One region of the Sporosarcina sp. OR05 genome, then DNA from elsewhere that is predicted to be linked to it. Evidence: a T-box and tRNA genes for the amino acid it is inferred to sense, from the RefSeq annotation. Region 1 holds a T-box; the other regions hold tRNA genes.
The links. The T-box of region 1 lies ahead of argS (arginine--tRNA ligase). A T-box ahead of a tRNA ligase gene usually reads a tRNA of that ligase, here a tRNA-Arg.

Region 2: it has a tRNA-Arg gene. The T-box ahead of argS (arginine--tRNA ligase) is inferred to sense a tRNA for this amino acid. The anticodon was not compared.
Region 3: it has a tRNA-Arg gene. The T-box ahead of argS (arginine--tRNA ligase) is inferred to sense a tRNA for this amino acid. The anticodon was not compared.

What each region holds. Positions count from the first base shown of each region.
Region 1 covers NZ_JANKJL010000008.1:106,564-112,489, forward strand. Annotated here, with positions in the region: gene NRI27_RS12695 (alanine/glycine:cation symporter family protein) at 364-1,764, shown strand; gene argS (arginine--tRNA ligase) at 1,821-3,485, opposite strand; T-box leader at 3,532-3,738, opposite strand; gene NRI27_RS12705 (hypothetical protein) at 3,806-4,096, opposite strand; cobalamin riboswitch at 4,569-4,748, shown strand; gene NRI27_RS12710 (ribonucleoside-diphosphate reductase subunit alpha) at 4,959-5,926, shown strand, end outside.
Region 2 covers NZ_JANKJL010000003.1:62,193-68,118, reverse strand. Annotated here, with positions in the region: gene NRI27_RS07365 (LemA family protein) at 1-457, opposite strand, end outside; gene NRI27_RS07360 (hypothetical protein) at 593-823, shown strand; gene clpP (ATP-dependent Clp endopeptidase proteolytic subunit ClpP) at 1,365-1,964, opposite strand; tRNA gene NRI27_RS07350 (tRNA-Arg) at 2,271-2,342, shown strand; gene NRI27_RS07345 (HPr family phosphocarrier protein) at 2,439-2,696, opposite strand; gene whiA (DNA-binding protein WhiA) at 2,731-3,675, opposite strand; gene NRI27_RS07335 (gluconeogenesis factor YvcK family protein) at 3,708-4,685, opposite strand; gene rapZ (RNase adapter RapZ) at 4,691-5,578, opposite strand; gene NRI27_RS07325 (NUDIX domain-containing protein) at 5,584-5,926, opposite strand, start outside.
Region 3 covers NZ_JANKJL010000001.1:544,051-549,976, forward strand. Annotated here, with positions in the region: gene NRI27_RS02490 (acyl-CoA thioesterase) at 71-514, shown strand; gene NRI27_RS02495 (helix-turn-helix domain-containing protein) at 602-814, shown strand; gene NRI27_RS02500 (MarR family winged helix-turn-helix transcriptional regulator) at 1,032-1,439, shown strand; gene racE (glutamate racemase) at 1,436-2,242, shown strand; gene rph (ribonuclease PH) at 2,335-3,093, shown strand; gene NRI27_RS02515 (XTP/dITP diphosphatase) at 3,090-3,704, shown strand; gene NRI27_RS02520 (metallophosphoesterase) at 3,701-4,270, shown strand; tRNA gene NRI27_RS02525 (tRNA-Arg) at 4,336-4,409, shown strand; gene NRI27_RS02530 (hypothetical protein) at 4,867-5,205, shown strand; gene NRI27_RS02535 (hypothetical protein) at 5,256-5,390, shown strand; gene NRI27_RS02540 (HEPN domain-containing protein) at 5,444-5,926, shown strand, end outside.

The DNA.
Region 1 (5,926 bases):
CTGGAAAAGTGCGAATCGGTGATAAAGTGACGAGAATCGGTGATAACTGCTCGAGAACAGGTGATAAAGTGCTCCGAATCGGTGATAACGACTCGAGAACCGGTGATAACCACCTCCGAACCGGTGATAACGGAGGAATACAGCTACAACCATGCAACCTATCGTAAAAGGAAACTATCTGTTAACTCCATCCCGCAATAACGACAACTCCTTCGTTCCCGCACAATATATAGAAATCATCTCAAAACGTCGTGTCCGTGTGACTCGGCGTTTTAGGCTTTTATTTGAAAAAAGGTATTTTTTATGTAGATAGGGTAAAGACGAAGGAGATGTGATAAATTTATTGCTTAAGGAGTGATGACGATGAAAGTGTTGGAATGGCTAGTTGGACCGGCCAATGATTTTTTGTGGACGTACATATTGATCGGGCTTTTATTAGCGGGCGGTTTGTATTTTACGTTCCGAACGAAGTTTGTGCAATTTCGTCTGTTCCGGGAAATGTTCCGGCTCATCGTGGAGAAGAAGGGGAGCGATGATGGCGTATCTGCGTTCCAGGCATTCACGATTAGTGCGGCGTCTCGGGTAGGAACCGGAAACGTGACGGGGGTTGCGTTGGCAATCGGAATTGGTGGTCCTGGCGCTGTATTTTGGATGTGGGTCATAGCGTTGATTGGTATGGCGACTGCGTTTGTAGAGAGTACGCTTGCGCAAGTGTATAAAGTGAAGGATGGCGACACATTCCGTGGGGGTCCTGCCTATTATATGGAAAAGGCGTTAGGTTTCCGCAAGTTAGGTATTGTTTTTGCTATCTTATTGACGCTTTGTTTTGGATTCATCTTTAACGCTGTGCAGTCGAATACGATTAGTCAGTCGTTTCATGATGTGTTTAATCTTCCTTTTTGGGCTGTTGGATTAGCGCTCGTTCTGTTGACGGCTGTCATTATTTTTGGTGGCGTTAAGCGGATTGTGAAAGTGACACAATCGATCGTACCGGTTATGGCGACGTTTTATATTTTAATTGCACTCTTTGTTGTACTAATGAATTTTAGTGAAATTCCTGCAATGATTGCATTGATTTTTGAGCATGCATTCGGGATTAAGGAAATGGCAGGTGGCGGTGTCGGAGCAGCGTTAATGCAAGGTGTCCGTCGTGGTTTATTTTCCAATGAAGCAGGGATGGGTAGTGTGCCGAACGCAGCGGCAACTGCAAACGTTTCACACCCGGCGAAGCAGGGACTTGTGCAAAGTTTAGGCGTGTTCTTTGATACGATCATTGTTTGTTCTGCGACTGCCTTCATTATTATTCTTGCAGGTCTTTACGATAAAGGTGAAGAAAGTGGCATCATTTTGACGCAAGCTTCTATGGAAGTGCACGTCGGATCTTGGGCACCATACTTCATAGCGATCGCTATTATGTTCTTTGCATTTAGCTCCATTATTGGAAACTATTACTATGGTGAAACGAATATTGAATTCATCAATGCGCATAAGTCGTGGATGGTAGTGTACCGAGTAGCGGTTCTCGGCATGGTCATGTTTGGTGCATTGGCGAAAGTGGATATCGTTTGGAGTATGGCGGATTTATTCATGGGCATAATGGCGATTTTAAACTTAGTTGTCATTCTGTTGCTTGGGAAAGTCGCTTTTAAAGTGTTGGATGATTTTTCTACGCAACGCAATCAAGGAAAGGATCCCGTATTTAAAGCAAGTTCAGTGCCTGGGTTAAAAGGCGCGGACTGTTGGGAAGATAAACACGAACTGTGACGCAAATAAAACCGATCGCTCCCTCTACCAAAGACGGGACGATCGGTTTTTCCTTTTTACATTTCTTGAGGTGCTTGCATGCCTAACAGTCGCATTGCTTCCGTCAGCACAATGGTCACACTATGGATGAGTGCAGTACGATAAGGAAGTTGGGCTGTATCGGAGAGCACTTTTACATTTCCGTAGAACGAATTGAATGCTTGTGCGAGATCGACGGCATATTTTGCAATAATGGAGGGATCTAATTCGTCCGTTGCACGCTTGACGACTTGCGGGAATTGCTCAAGCAACTTAATCGTTTCCCATTCGTAGTCATTCACTTCAGTCACTTCGAATGAATCAACCATACCTGCTTTTCGCAAAACGGAGTGCGCGCGGGCATTCGTATATTGAATATACGGTCCGGTTTCACCTTCGACTTGCAACATCGACTCCAAGTTGAATTCGATATCGTGTTTGCGGTGTTGTTTCAAGTCGCTGAATAAAATTGCCCCGACCCCGACAGCTTCTGCCACTTCGGATTGATTGGCAAGTGTCGGATTTTTCTCTTCAATCGTCCGTTGAGCCAGCTCAATCGCTTCTGTCAGTACTTGTTCTAGCAAAACAATTTTTCCTTTACGCGTGGACATTTTCTTTCCACCTTGTAAAATAAGCCCGAACGGTACGTGGTGCATCTCTTCTCCCCATGCATAGCCCATCTTACTGAGCACGTGCTTCACTTGAGTGAAATGCAAACTTTGTTCATTCCCCACAACGTATATGGATTTGACGAAATCATACGTGTTGTTACGATCGATTGCTGCGGCCAAGTCGCGTGTCGCGTACAACGTAGCCCCGTCTGATTTTTTGATTAAACAAGGCGGCATCGTCTCGCCGAGGTCGACAACTTGCGCACCGTCAGATTCAACTAATAAACCCTTTTCTTCGAGTTCTTCTACGACAGGCAGCATTTTATCATTGTAGTACGCTTCTCCGTTATACGAATCGAACTCCACACCTAGCAAGTCGTAAATACGTTGAAATTCCTTCAGCGATTCCGTTTTGAACCATTTCCATAACGCAAGCGCATCGGCATCGCCGTCTTCCAATGCTTTAAAAGCAGCACGGCCTTCGTCATTCAAAGAAGCGTCCTGCTCCGCTTCTTCATGGAACCGGATGTACAGCTTCAACAATGTTTCAATAGGTGCTTGGCGGACGTCTTGCTCATTGCCCCATTTCCGATAAGCCGTTAGCAACTTTCCAAATTGGGTACCCCAGTCACCGATATAGTTGATCTTTACAGGTTTAAACCCGCTTTTCTCCAGCAATAAAGCAATGGAATTCCCAATGACCGTAGACCGTAAATGCCCCATGGAAAAAGGCTTCGCGATATTTGGTGAAGAAAGATCGATTGTTACGACGCCGTCATTGCCTTCATTCGAAGACCCGAAAGTGGAACCTTGCGTGACAATCGTATGCAAAATGTCGTTTGAAACACCATTTCGGTCCAAAAATATATTTACATACCCATTGACGGCTTCTACTTTGCGAATGGAAGGGTGCTGTATAGAAGCAGCGATTTCTTCTGCAATCATTGCAGGTGATTTTCGAAGGACCTTTGCAAATGGGAAGCAAGGCAACGCGAAGTCACCTAGATGTGCATAAGCAGGACGCTCCAACGCATGCTCTTCCAACGGGATCGGACTGACAGACTGTAAAATTTCCAAAATCACATTTTTCATTTCCTAAACTCCTTTTTAGGCATAATAAAAAGCCTCCATCTCAAACGATTGAGACGAAAGCTTGTTCCGCGGTACCACTCAAATTGCCTGCAATCCAGGCCACTTTCTCCTAACGGCGAGACACCGGCTTCTCCTACTGAACTCAGAAAAGCATCTTCGAAGTGCGCTTCACGATCTCCCCTCACCAGGCTCCCACCCCCCCCAGCTCGCTACAGAAATAAAAGACCGTTACTCTCTTCATCATCGATATTGTATCTGAATGTACCAAAATGGAAGTGTAATGTCAATAGGCACTGCGAGTAGATGGATTCAAATGAAAATTATTCCTTTACGAAAAAAGAAAATGCGAAGATTGCTTCTCCCTTAATCTCTCCATTCCATCGAAGGATGGCGGAAAAATAGTATCTCCCCGGTTCCTGAGGGCCTTTGAAAGTGTGGCTGCCATTGTTCTCATCTAGGGTTTCAACTGTTGTTTCTTCGCCTTTAAAATGTTGGATAATCTCCAGTTCATCTATATACCATTTTGCATCGGGGGTGTTAAAACTCGAGTTTAGCTTCATGATTACAAGTTCATCCTCTTGCTGAACAATCATCGCAGGATAGCCTTTCACTAACTCTTCTGGATCATGAGGTTGGAGGTTATTGCATTCCTTTCCTTCTTCTTCCCAACACCCGTCCGAATCGGTGGTAACTGCTCATGAACCGGTGAGAACGGGAAAACTCCCTATTATTAAGCACAATCTCCTTTAATCCCCTCGCCGCTCGACAATTTCCGAGCCGACCATTTACCCATAATAAAACTCCCAAATCTCCACCAAAAAAATAGGTCAAATCCACCTTATTATTTTCATACATGTTCTTTGCTTCAAAAGTAACTTCTACAAAATTCAACAAAAAATATACGTTCCCCTTATGAATCGATTCGTTACGACTATTCCTCATTTACAATTTCTGTTTCTATTAATCATCTTCCCTAAAATCCTACTGCCCTTTTGAAAGTTTGAAATTCAATTATAACTTTTTAGCTATTTACGATTAGAACACAACATGTTAGGGTAGTTAAAGAGAAAAGAACACTATATATAGTATTTGCGATGAAATGGTACCAAGTTCGGTTTAATAGGGAATCCGCTAGTCGGAGCTGTCCCCGCAACTGTGAACGTAGACGACCGCCTCATGACCACTGTGACAAGCACGTTGCGGGAAGGGGAGACGGAAGGATGAAACGTCAGCCAGTAGACCTGCCATTCATCGTCGAGCGACACTTTCTTCGGGGGTTGAGAAGTGGAAGTGAATCCGTGTAATGCTTATATGTAAGCATTGTTCCGATTTGTTTCTACAACTTACAACAAAGCGATGACTCCTTGGGAAGGTTGACTCATGGCTTTTTTTATTTTTAATTAACACTTAAATTCTTTAATTCCCGGCAACGCCGGTAACTAGTATAGAAGGAGCGGGATTATTTTGACAATCATGCGTGAACAGACAAGCGGAGCTGATCTGCTGGACAAGCTGCAAGCCGAATTCGGAACGGAGAAATTACAACCATTACTGCTAGCGAGCGAACGTTGGAACGAGCGTCATCCGGAAGCGAGCCGTTCGGAATGGGCGAAAGCGATGATTCTGGAGTGCTTGAGCAATATTGATGAGGCGTCTTCTTATTGGACATTCGTCGCGGCACGCATTTATTTAGATGATGTGTATGCACGCCAAACACAAGCGCGTGGTGTCGAAGTGTATACAGATTTCGCGAAAAATGTCGAAAAACTGGTGCAACAAGGTTTGTACACACCTGTACTGACAGAAAAATATTCACATGATGAGTTGAATGAGCTCGGTCGTTTCCTTGAACCGGAGCGGGACAAGCTATTTACATATATCGGGCTAAAGACACTGATGGATCGCTATGCGGCAGTGAATTTTGATAAACAACCGGTCGAGTTGCCACAAGAACGTTGGATGATTATTGCCATGACGTTAATGCAAAACGAAACGGACAATCGTCTAGGGAAAATTGCTGAAGCGTACTGGGCGATGAGCAATTTGTACATGACCGTTGCAACACCTACTTTGTCGAATGCCGGAAAGCCGCATGGTCAGCTATCAAGCTGTTTCATCGACACGGTTGATGATTCCTTACAAGGTATTTATGACAGCAACACGGACATTGCCAATTTGTCGAAATATGGCGGTGGAATCGGTGTATATATGGGGAAAGTCCGTTCACGTGGGTCCTCCATCCGTGGGTTCAAAGGAGCATCCAGTGGTGTGCTTCCGTGGATTAAACAACTGAACAATACTGCAGTTAGTGTCGATCAGCTTGGCCAACGCCAAGGTGCGATCGCAGTGTATCTTGACGTGTGGCATAAAGACATTTTCACATTCCTTGACCTGAAACTGAACAACGGGGATGACCGTCTGCGTGCGCATGATATTTTTAC
Region 2 (5,926 bases), on a different contig from region 1:
TCTGCTTATTGTAATCAGCTACGACAGTATTGTAGTCTTGTCGGGCAACTGCTATCCGGTTTTCCGTACCTGCCAACTCATCCATCAATTGCGTAAAGTTCTGATTCGCCTTCAAATCGGGATAATTCTCCACAACAACGAGCAATCGGCTCAACGCACTCGACAACTCAGAATCCGCAGCCGCCTGCTCTTCCGGTCCACTTGCACCCGCAAGCTTTGCACGCGCCTCCGAAATTTGCGTCAGCACTTCCTTCTCATGACTCGCATATCCTTTCACCGTATTCACCAAGTTTGGAATCAAATCCAACCTCCGCTGCAACTGATTCTCCACTTGCGCATACGACTGATCCACATTCTCCTCCAGATTGACAAACTTGTTGTAACTCGGCACGAAAATAAGACCCAGTACAACTACAATTGCAATGATAATGCCAATCGGTCCAAGTAATTTCTTCATCCAACCACTCCCTTATTTACTCATAGTTCCATACCCTACATCGCCTGCTTACTAAACGTGTCCTTATCCACCATAAGCCTATGTTAGAAATGCACTTTTCAAACCAATGATTCAGCCCTCTCCAGGAAAGTTTCGTTGTCAAACGCAGTATACTTCGTATTTTTTAGCAAAGACGATTTGGTCAATGAACTTGGAACGCTCCTATTTCCGTTATCACCGATTCTAGGCGTGTTATCACCGATTCGGAGCACGTTATCACCGGTTCTCGGTCGTTATCACCGGTTCGGCACACGTTATCACCGTTTCTCCCACGTTTATCACCGATTCTTCTTTTTCACGATGTTTCCCTTAAATGAGAACCGTTAATCTGTCAAAACCCATTCAGCGCGATTCATTATTCCATCACACAAAGAAACCACCCACGTTTATGGAGCAAAGACAGTTTGCAAATGCGGCATGCTTCCTTCATACGCCGCATATTTCATCGGAACGTGGCATACTTCTTCAAAACGCCGCATTACTTAGCCGTTTGCCGCATAACACGGCAGAACTCCGCATTACTTAGCCGTTCGCCGCATAATCCAGCAAAACGCCGCATATCTCTCTACTGTCACTTAAACGAAAACCATTAATTTGTCAAAACCCATTCAGCGCGATTCATTTAATCCATCACACAAAGAAACCACCCACGTTTATGGAACAAGAACAGTTTGCAAATGCGGCATGCTTTCTTCAAACGCCGCATATTTCATCGGAACGCGGCATACTTCTTCAAAACGCCGCATAACTCGGCAGAACTCCGCATTACTCAGCCGTTCGCCGCATACTGCGCCAGCTCTCCCATAAAAAAGCATAAAAAAACTGCAGACATACAAAGTATGCCTACAGCCTAAGTTAACTTATTCCCTTACTTCAAATCTTTCATGTCACTGCGCGTAATAATATGGTCGATCAAACCGTATTCCTTCGCACGTTCAGCCGTCATGAAATTATCGCGGTCCGTATCTTTCGCGATGACTTCAACCGGTTGGCCTGTACGCTCGGAAAGAATTGTGTTCAACTTCTCGCGAAGGAACAAAATGCGTTTCGCAGCGATTTCGATTTCTGTCGCTTGCCCTTGCGCACCACCGAGTGGTTGGTGAATCATCACTTCGGCATTCGGTAACGCGTAACGCTTTCCTGGCGTACCCGCCGTCAATAAGAATGATCCCATTGAAGCCGCCATACCGATACAAATCGTTTGGATGTCCGGCTTGATGAATTGCATCGTATCGTAAATTGCCATGCCAGCCGTAATGCTTCCGCCTGGGCTATTAATGTAAATCGATACGTCTTTTTCTGGATCTTCCGCTTCCAAGAATAGTAATTGTGCAACGATGGAGTTTGCTACGTTGTCATCAATTGCGCTCCCTAACATAATAATACGGTCTTTCAATAAACGAGAATAAATATCGTAAGCGCGTTCTCCTCGTGTTGTCTGTTCAATAACTGTTGGTATGAGATTCATCCTATTTCCTCCTTTTGACTGGATCGAAATTATCGTTCTGTTGAAATCTTTTATTCAACTGTACATCTATCATACATACTATGGTCAATTAAGGTCAAATATTACGCATTCAGCAATCGTCTCGTCAACAACTGTAAAAACGTCCATAGCACGACAATACCGATTCTCCCTACTTTATTCTGCCTAGACTTCATACATTCCCCACTTACTCGCATGTTAGACAACCGCACAAAAAATAAGTCTTGCAATCAAGCCGCGCTATTTGTATAATGGGACTTGTCTGCTACAAGCAGTAGCGCATAATATGCCCTCGTGGTGCAACGGATAGCACGTAAGATTCCGGTTCTTGAGATGTGGGTTCGATTCCTGCCGAGGGCGTAAACGTATAAAAAACCTGTAAATGGCCCTGCCTGTTTACAGGTTTTTTTGTCCAAAGGAACAGCCGTTTCACAACAATCGAAACGGCTTTTTCTTTTAGTTTTCTTTTTCTACAAGTGCAGTTAGGGTTTCGATCGCTTGCTCTTCATCATTGCCTTCAGCAATTAACGTCACCGATGAACCTCTTGCAATCGCCAAACTCATGACACCCATAATACTCTTCGCGTTCACTTGACGTTCTTCCTTCTTCAGAAACACGTCAGATGTAAATTTATTCGCTTCCTGCACAAACAATGCAGCTTGTCTTGCTTGCAATCCAGTCTTCATTTTCACTTCTACTGTTTTTTCTGCCATTCGCACTAGACTCCTTTCGTCTTCACATTCTCAATCAGTTCAAAATGCCACCAACACGCAGATTTTCTGCAATCTCTTCGATTTTCCGTAAACGGTGATTGACCCCAGATTTACTAACCGTCCCACCTGAAACCATTTCACCAAGCTCTTTTAATGTAATGTCTTGATGGGTGATCCGCAAATGGGCAATCTCTTGTAGGCGTTCAGGTAATTGATCCAACCCGATCGTATTCTGGATGAATTTTATATTTTCAACTTGGCGTTGTGCCGCTCCAATTGTTTTATTCAAATTGGCCGTTTCACAATTCACAAGACGGTTCACACTGTTTCGCATATCCCGCAAAATCCGTACGTCCTCGAACTTCATGACGGATACGTGCGCACCCATCAAGCTTAGAAAATCGGAAATCTTCTCCGCTTCCTTCAGATACGCGATATACCCTTTCTTCCGCTCAATTGACTTGGCATTCAAATGGAACAGATTCATCAGCTCCACTAGCGCTTCACTATGTTCCTTGTAAAACGAGAAAATCTCCAAATGATAAGAAGATGTCTCCGGGTTATTCACCGACCCGCCAGCCAAAAACGCTCCGCGCAAATAAGACCGCTTACAGCATTTCTTTTTAATTAACTCCGGGACGATTTCATTGTTAAACTGAAACGTTCCTGTCAGGATATACAAATCCTCTAGCAACTGCTTAGCGCCTTCGCGAATACGGCATATGTACACATTGTTCTTCTTCAACCGCATTTTCTTCCGGACTAACAACTCCACTTTATAAGGATATAGCCTTTTAATATTCGAATAGAGCCTCCGCGCAATGGCAGCATTTTCTGTCTGTACATCTAAACTTAACTGTTTGTTGGAAAACGAAAGGGCACCATTCATGCGAATAAATGCAGCAATTTCAGCTTTCACACAACAAGCACTCGTTTCAATTTGCGTCAATTCCTTCTTCACTTCTGCTGCAAAAGACATGACATTCCCCCCTTTCTCGGCGACAATCAAGTCTACTCGCTAACGTTTGGTTGCTCCATATAGCCGATGACCCAAGACGCAACCTTTTGGGCATCATGAATCATTCGGCCATCTACCATCGTTGAAATATCTTTTACGACAATGTTCGGCACAAGGTCTTTCAACGCTTCAATATCATTTTCGACAGGGAGTTGTACATCGGCCCCTTCATCATGCGGATAAATACGTTCCACATCCGTGTCATTTAACAGCACGGTATCGATGAATTCGCTTCCAGCATGCTCATACAACGCTTTCACATGCTCGGAGGCTGTATACTCGAACGTCTCTCCTGCTTGCGTCGTCAAGTTATTAATATAGACCTTTTTCGCGCGGCATGCGAGAACAGCGTCTCGTATGTCCCTTACAAGTATTGTCGGTAATATGCTTGTATATAAGCTACCCGGCCCGAAAATAATCAGATCCGCTTCTTCGATCACTTTCACCGTTTCAGGTAGCGGCTCAACTTCTTGAGGCGATACATACACTTTTTGAATTTTCCGTCCGTATACCGGTATTTTTGACTCACCGGTTACAATTGTGCCATCATCGAGCTCCGCATGCAAGGTGATTCTTTGGTTTGCTGCAGGTAATACTTTCCCTTTAATGTTCAGCACTTGCCCCATCTTTTCAACCGCACCGGCAAAATCACCCGTAATGTCGGTCAATGCAGCAAGCATAAGGTTTCCAAGAGAATGTCCCTTCAAATCATCCGAAATCGAAAACCGGTATTGAAACATCTTTTCAATTAACGGCTCCACTTCTGACAGCGCTGCCATCACTTGACGAATATCACCAGGCGGTGGAATATCGTACGCATCCAACAACCTACCCGAACTACCACCATCATCCGCCACAGTGACAACTGCTGTTAACTCTACAGGGTACTTTTTCAATCCTCGAAGCAATGTGGACAATCCGGTCCCGCCTCCAAAGACGACTATTTTTTTCTCTCCCCCGGATTGCAACATAGCGTTCAACCCTTTCTCTTCTCTACATCACGATGTGTAATAATTGTTTTATACTCTTCCTTGAACCGAGCACCGAAAAATTCTGCGAGTGTAACGGAACGATGTTGTCCTCCTGTACAGCCAAATGCAATGACAACTTGGGATTTCCCTTCGTTCTTATATTGAGGAATAATGAATTTAAACAGATCGGACAGCTTCTCGATCAGCACTTGCGTATCATTCCATTTTAGCACATATTCATAGACTTCTTTATCCAAACCCGTTTTCGGCTTTAATTCATCGATGTAATACGGATTTGGCAAGAAACGAATGTCAAAGACGACATCTGCGTCAATCGGCATCCCATGTTTGAAACCGAATGACATAAAGTTCAGTGAAAAGCCTGTATCGCCTTTCGATGAAAACGTGGACATAATTTTCTCACGCAATTCTCGTGGTTTTAGTTGAGATGTATTGTAAATGGACCGCGCACGACCGCGCAACTCCGAAAGCAATGCCCGCTCTTTTCGGATGCCCGTCAATGGCAAGCCACCTTCAGCGAGCGGATGAGACCTTCTCGTTTCCTTGTACCGTCTAACAAGTGTCTCATCATTCGCTTCCAAGAACAGCAGCTTGACCGTTACACCATCCATTTGAATCATGTCATCCAATGCACCGATTAGCGAATCGAACAAGTCTCCGCCCCTCGTATCCATCACCGCTGCAATCCGTCTCATCTTGTTTTCGGATTTCATCATTAAGTCAATAAACGTAACAAGCAACTCTGGCGGCAAATTATCGATACAATAAAACCCGAGATCCTCGAAACTTTGCATCGCCACAGTTTTCCCCGCACCAGACATCCCCGTAATGATGACCAATTCCACGTCGCTATTCGGTAATTCGTTCTCCATTGTCGTCAATCACCTTCCATCGAGTTTTGCAAACGTTCGTCCAACAGTTCGAACTCTTCTGTATAATAAAATGTACCATATTGCACGCCAGATTGGGAGACTGCAAATAACAAGTTTGCCCGATCGCCTTCCGCCATAGGCAACGTTTCCAAACTTTCAACCGGATGCCACTCCAGCAACCCTTCCCGATTCGACTCATATGGCGTCCCCGTCAAATCGTGCGCAACGAACGTATACAACATCCATTCATTCAACAACGCCTTCGTATCCGGATCCACAATCATCATCGTATAGATCCCCTTCACATGCGGTTTCACAGGCACTGCACCCGTCTCTTCCTCAAACTCC
Region 3 (5,926 bases), on a different contig from region 1:
CAAGCGTTTTCAATCAGGCTGAAAAAATTACTATGTATTATTTACTTCGATAATCAAGGGGGAGCAGTACATGAGGATTGCATATATTGAGGATATGGAGAAATGGATTCAATCATTTACGTTTTCAGTACCTGTTTCAGTACGTTTTTCTGAAACGGATATGTATGGTCATCTGAACAACACAGTCACTTTCACTTATTTCGAGTACGCTAGGATCGAATTTTTAAAAACGATTGGTCATATGGAAGAGTGGCTTGATCCAAAAGGTGCAGCAATTCCTGTTGTGGCAGATCTACAATGTGACTATATGAAACAAGTATTTTTTGATGAACAATTGTCGATTTTTGTGAAAGCTGCTGCTATCGGAAACAGCTCTGTCGATCTCCATTATATGGCGAAGAACGCAAAAAATGAGGTTGTTTTTACAGGGAGAGGCTCGATCGTCCAAATCGATAAATTCACGGGGAAAGCATTGCCTTGGAAAGAATATCAAAAATCTGCGTTTTCTCTCTAAAATGATGAACGAGCCGGCACAGCCTAGACCGTCCTCACATATTGTAAAGTGAACGTGGATAGGAGGGGGCGCGTCTTGACAGGAGAAATGAAAAATCGTTCTTTGCTTACAGCTAGAGAACGGGAAATCTTCGATCTATTAGTAAACGATCATACGACGAAAGAAATCGCAGGGCGGCTCGGCATTAGCGAAAAAACCGTCAGGAACCATATTTCGAATACAATTCAGAAATTAGGGGTTTCTGGAAGGGCTCAAGCAATTGTCGAATTACTGCGATTAGGGGAGTTGAAATTAAACTAGATTACATGGATAGTAGCATTCGCAAATGCACGAAGAAGTGATAAGTAAACACGCTTATCATCCCTGGAAAAAATATATACATGACAATCATGTAAAAAAAGTTGCGTTATGTGTCGAAAAAGGTGACAATAAGTAGACAGTATTCGTTTTCAGGGAGCTGGTATTCGTGACAACTAACAATGAGCATAATCGAGATAGTTTGGATAACATTGCACAGATGGAAAAAGAACTGCGGTATATATCCGGAATTATTAAGCAACAAGGTCGTAAAATATTAAGCAATTATTCAATTACTCCTCCACAATTCGTCGCTTTGCAATGGTTATTCGAGCATGGTGATATGACGATTGGTGATTTATCCAATAGAATGTATTTAGCTTTCAGTACAACTACTGATCTTGTAGACCGTATGGAAAACAACAAGCTCGTAAAACGTGTGCGTGACGAACAAGACCGTCGGGTTGTGCGTATACATCTATTGGATGAAGGCGAAAGAATCATTGAAGAAGTAATTGATAAACGTCGTAAATACTTAGGCACTGTCCTCGACGATTTTTCGGAAGAGGAAATTACACAGTTCCTGCAGTTGATGACGAGATTGCATGAAGAGATGAGCAAGGATTGAAGGCCACAAAACAAGCACCGATCGGCGTCATCGATTCAGGTGTGGGCGGGTTGACCGTCGTAAAAGAAATGCTTAACCAATTACCGGCAGAACGAATCATCTACATCGGCGATGATGCAAGATGTCCTTATGGGCCACGTTCAGTCGAAGAAGTGAAACAATTCACGTTAGAAATGGCGTATGCATTGTCAAAAATGGGTATAAAAATGTTGGTAGTTGCTTGCAATACAGCGACCGCAGTAGCACTGGATGATTTGCGCAACCAATTTGCGTTTCCTGTAGTAGGAGTCATTGAACCCGGTGCAAGAGCTGCAGTACGCGTCTCGACTACAGGGAGAATCGTAGTGTTGGGAACGGTAGGAACGGTGAAAAGTGGAGCGTATGAACATGCCATTACGGCAATTTCAAATGCTACCCAAACATACCAGCTTGCCTGTCCGGATTTCGTACCTCTCGTAGAAAGTGGACAGTATAAAAGCTTGGATATTCGTCCGATTATGGAGAAATCGTTAAATCCACTCGTTCATATCGATTTTGATACGGCGATTTTAGGCTGCACGCACTATCCCCTTTTGCATGACCACATCCAAGCACAATTGCCCAAAGGAGTCGCCATTGTCTCATCTGCGAACGAAACGGTTCAGGATGTACGTAACACATTGGATCATTTCGGGTTGTTGAATGAACAAAATACAGGGATTGCACCCTTATTTTATACAACAGGCTCATTGGAAGGCTTTTCATCCATTGCGATGGATTGGCTAGAATTGCAAAATCCAGATGTTCGACATATTATTCTCTAGACCGGATACCAATTCAGGTGTCCGGTTTTTTGCTTTGATGAAAATGGTTATGATAAGATGAATGCTGAACTTGAAATGTGGAGGTAGCCGACATGAGACATGATGGAAGAACTGCTGATAGAGGAAGAGATGTAACAATTGAAACGGATTATTTGCTTCATCCCGAAGGCTCAGTGCTCATTTCTGTTGGAAATACGAAGGTGATTTGTACGGCGTCCATTGAAGAGCGAGTGCCTCCTTTTCTTAGAGGAAGTGGACAAGGATGGGTGACGGCGGAATACTCAATGCTTCCACGGGCGACAGGGCAGCGTACGCAGCGTGAATCTTCCCGAGGGAAAGTAGGTGGAAGGACAATGGAGATCCAACGTCTAATTGGCCGTGCGATGCGTGCAGTCGTTGACTTGGAAGCACTCGGGGAGCGAACAGTTTGGATTGACTGTGATGTCATACAAGCAGATGGCGGAACGAGAACGGCTTCGATTACAGGTGCCTTTGTGGCAATGAGCATGGCAGTCGCTAAGTTAGTGAGTGAAAAGGAACTGAAAAAGTTCCCAATCCGTGATTACTTAGCTGCCGTCAGTGTTGGGAAGACAGAGGAAGGCATGCTTATCCTAGACCTTGATTATGTGGAGGATTCTGCAGCTGCAGTCGATATGAATATCGTTATGACAGGCGCGGGTGAATTTGTTGAATTGCAAGGGACTGGTGAGGAAGCGACGTTTACTAGGCAAGAAATGAACGCGCTCGTTGAATTGGCTGAAGTAGGCATTCAACGTCTAATCGAAATTCAACAAGACGCTTTAGGTTCCATTCATGAGCAGATTAAACAAAAGGAAAGTGATGAAGCATGAAAAAAGTATTGATTGCCACGAACAATAAAGGCAAAGCAAAAGACTTTGAGGTGTTATTTGAGCCGTATGGCATCCAAGTAATGACTTTGAATGACTTAGAACAAGACATAGACGTGGAAGAAACGGGCACGACATTTGAGGAAAATGCGGTGTTGAAAGCGGAAGAAGTAGCGAAACAATTAGGCATCATGGTCATTTCCGATGATAGTGGCTTGGAAATCGATGCACTAAATGGTGCGCCTGGCGTCTATTCTGCTCGTTATGCCGGTCCAGCGAAGAACGATGATGCGAATATCGACAAAGTGCTAGAAGAGCTTCAAGAGGTGCCTGAAGACGAACGGACAGCACGGTTCCGTTGCGTACTCGCCATAGCAGGCCCAAATCAAGAGACAAAGACATTCTCGGGTAGTTGTGAAGGTTTCATTTTGAATGAAAGACGGGGAACAAACGGATTCGGATATGACCCGATCTTTTATACACCTGCGAAGCAACGTGCGATGGCTGAATTGACACCTGCTGAAAAAGGGGAAATTTCTCATCGTGGTGCAGCGCTCGCTCAACTGAAAGAACAACTCCCTACACTCATGGCATCATTCGGTGAAGTACAATGAAGATTATTGTAATGAGTGATTCTCACGGTGATGTGGAGACGGTGAAAACCGTTTCCACTCTGCCGGCGGATGCAATTTTTCATTGTGGCGACAGTGAACTGTCACTTGACGATCCGCTTTTGCATAACATACATGTGGTAAGAGGGAATTGTGACCGAGACGGCCGGTTTCCTGAATCACTCCTCGTCCAAGTAGGCGACAAACGAATTTTCGTCGTACACGGACATGAACATGATTGTAAACGGTCGATGCTCCCCTTGTATTACGAGGCGCTGGAACAACAGGCAGACATTGTTTTATTCGGGCATTCTCACTTGTACGGTGCTGAAATGAAAGAGGGGATCTTATTTGTCAATCCAGGGAGCACTTTGTTGCCGAGAGGTGGCAATGAACCATCGTTTGTGGAAATCGAGTGGGACCACGAAGTCGAGGATCTTGCTTACGAGGGAATTTCAAGTGACGTTAACACGTTAGAAAACGAGAAAAAGTTGCGCATAACCATTAAAAATCTTCAGCTTGAAACAATTCATTCCGTTGAAATGAAAAATTATACAAGAAAGCGTTGACTTTTTTCGAAATCCTGCCTATAATAATATTTGTCCTTTGCGAAAAGTAATCGCAAATTGAACATGTCTCAGTAGCTCAGCAGGATAGAGCAACAGCCTTCTAAGCTGTGGGTCGGGGGTTCGAATCCCTCCTGGGACGTTTTTTATCGAAACATGCTTATAAAAGAGTATGAACGTAAACGTTTGAAACCTTGTCGCATCAAGGCTTCAGGCGTTTTTTGTTTGTATTGAGAGTCCGACTGAATATGATTTAATTTGATTTGAAATTTTGGTATACAAAGTATACGTTAACTCGCATAGATTTTTATGGCGATTTCTTCATCGCGTTTTTCCGTCTCTTTTAATATATGTGCATAGTGATCTAGAGTGGTTTGAATATCTGCATGCCCAAGTCTATTGGAAACTGAATGTATAATTGCACCTTTATACAACAAAACACTACCGCAATGGACTATAACGATGTATTGGCTCGTTTGAATAATAAGCGATTCAACTACTTGGCCATTCCACAAATCGAAGCAGCAGACGCAACTATCATAGCTACATGGATCAAGATTAAACGTTAAGAAAGCCTGGTTAGAATAGGAGGTTGTAATATGAATTACTTAGAGTATGAAAGATTTTCAAAACAAGTTGTTGAAATTCATGAAACTGAACCAATCCTGGCTCCGGGTTATGGTTTTGCTACATCTGCAGAATTTCTACCTGTTGATGAGTTTGAATGGACAATCTGGGTCAACGATGTTGATGAAAATAAAAACCTAACTAGTCATTCAGCGATTAGGAATAATCCGAACGCCAAACGTTTACTACGTGAGAATGAACAATTGAAACACGAAAATCAATTACTAAAAGCACAAAACAATGCATTATCCGAAAGAGCGAGTTTCATCGAGGACGTCGTGGCCGAAATGGCGACACAGGTCTATCAATGATTACCCGCTTTTTGTTTTGGCTTTTATTGAGAGTGGAAGGGTGTGATATTATGATGGCGATGTTTTTTGCCCAACGTGTGATTCTTGGAAAGGCTGCTTATAGCGAAGTTCCTACTTCTCTGCAACCAGGAGTAAAAGAGATTCTTATTGATAGTGGAGTTGGTTATTTGGTTGATGGCGAGTAAGAATGATTTCCATCCCCTTTTGTCGTAATATAGATGAAAGGGGATGAAATACATTGAAAAATGAAGATAATTCAAGAACATATTTTAAAATGCATAAAAATCCAACTACTAGTTTGAAAACTAAAGAAGATTATTTGAGATGGTCGGAAAATTGTCTGAAAGAAGCTAATGCATATCATGAAGTCTCATTTCGATGTAAAGATATGATGCTTAGCCAACACGGAAATGCTGTTTTTACAAATATTTCATTTGCATGTGAACTGTATTTGAAACACTTACTTTTAGCGCATAATATTGATTGTAGAAGAGAGCATAATCTATATAAGTTGTTTAAGAAATTACCTGAGGAAACGCAAGAACACCTGAAGAATAAACATCCTTGCGGAAATATTCTGATAGAAAATTTTGAACTTGAACTTGACGATGTTGGCCAAGCATTTATGATTTTCCGTTACATGTATGAGCGCGGGAATATGGCGTCTAACATTCAGTTTTTGATTGAATTATTATTTACGCTTCATAACGTCGCTAATAAT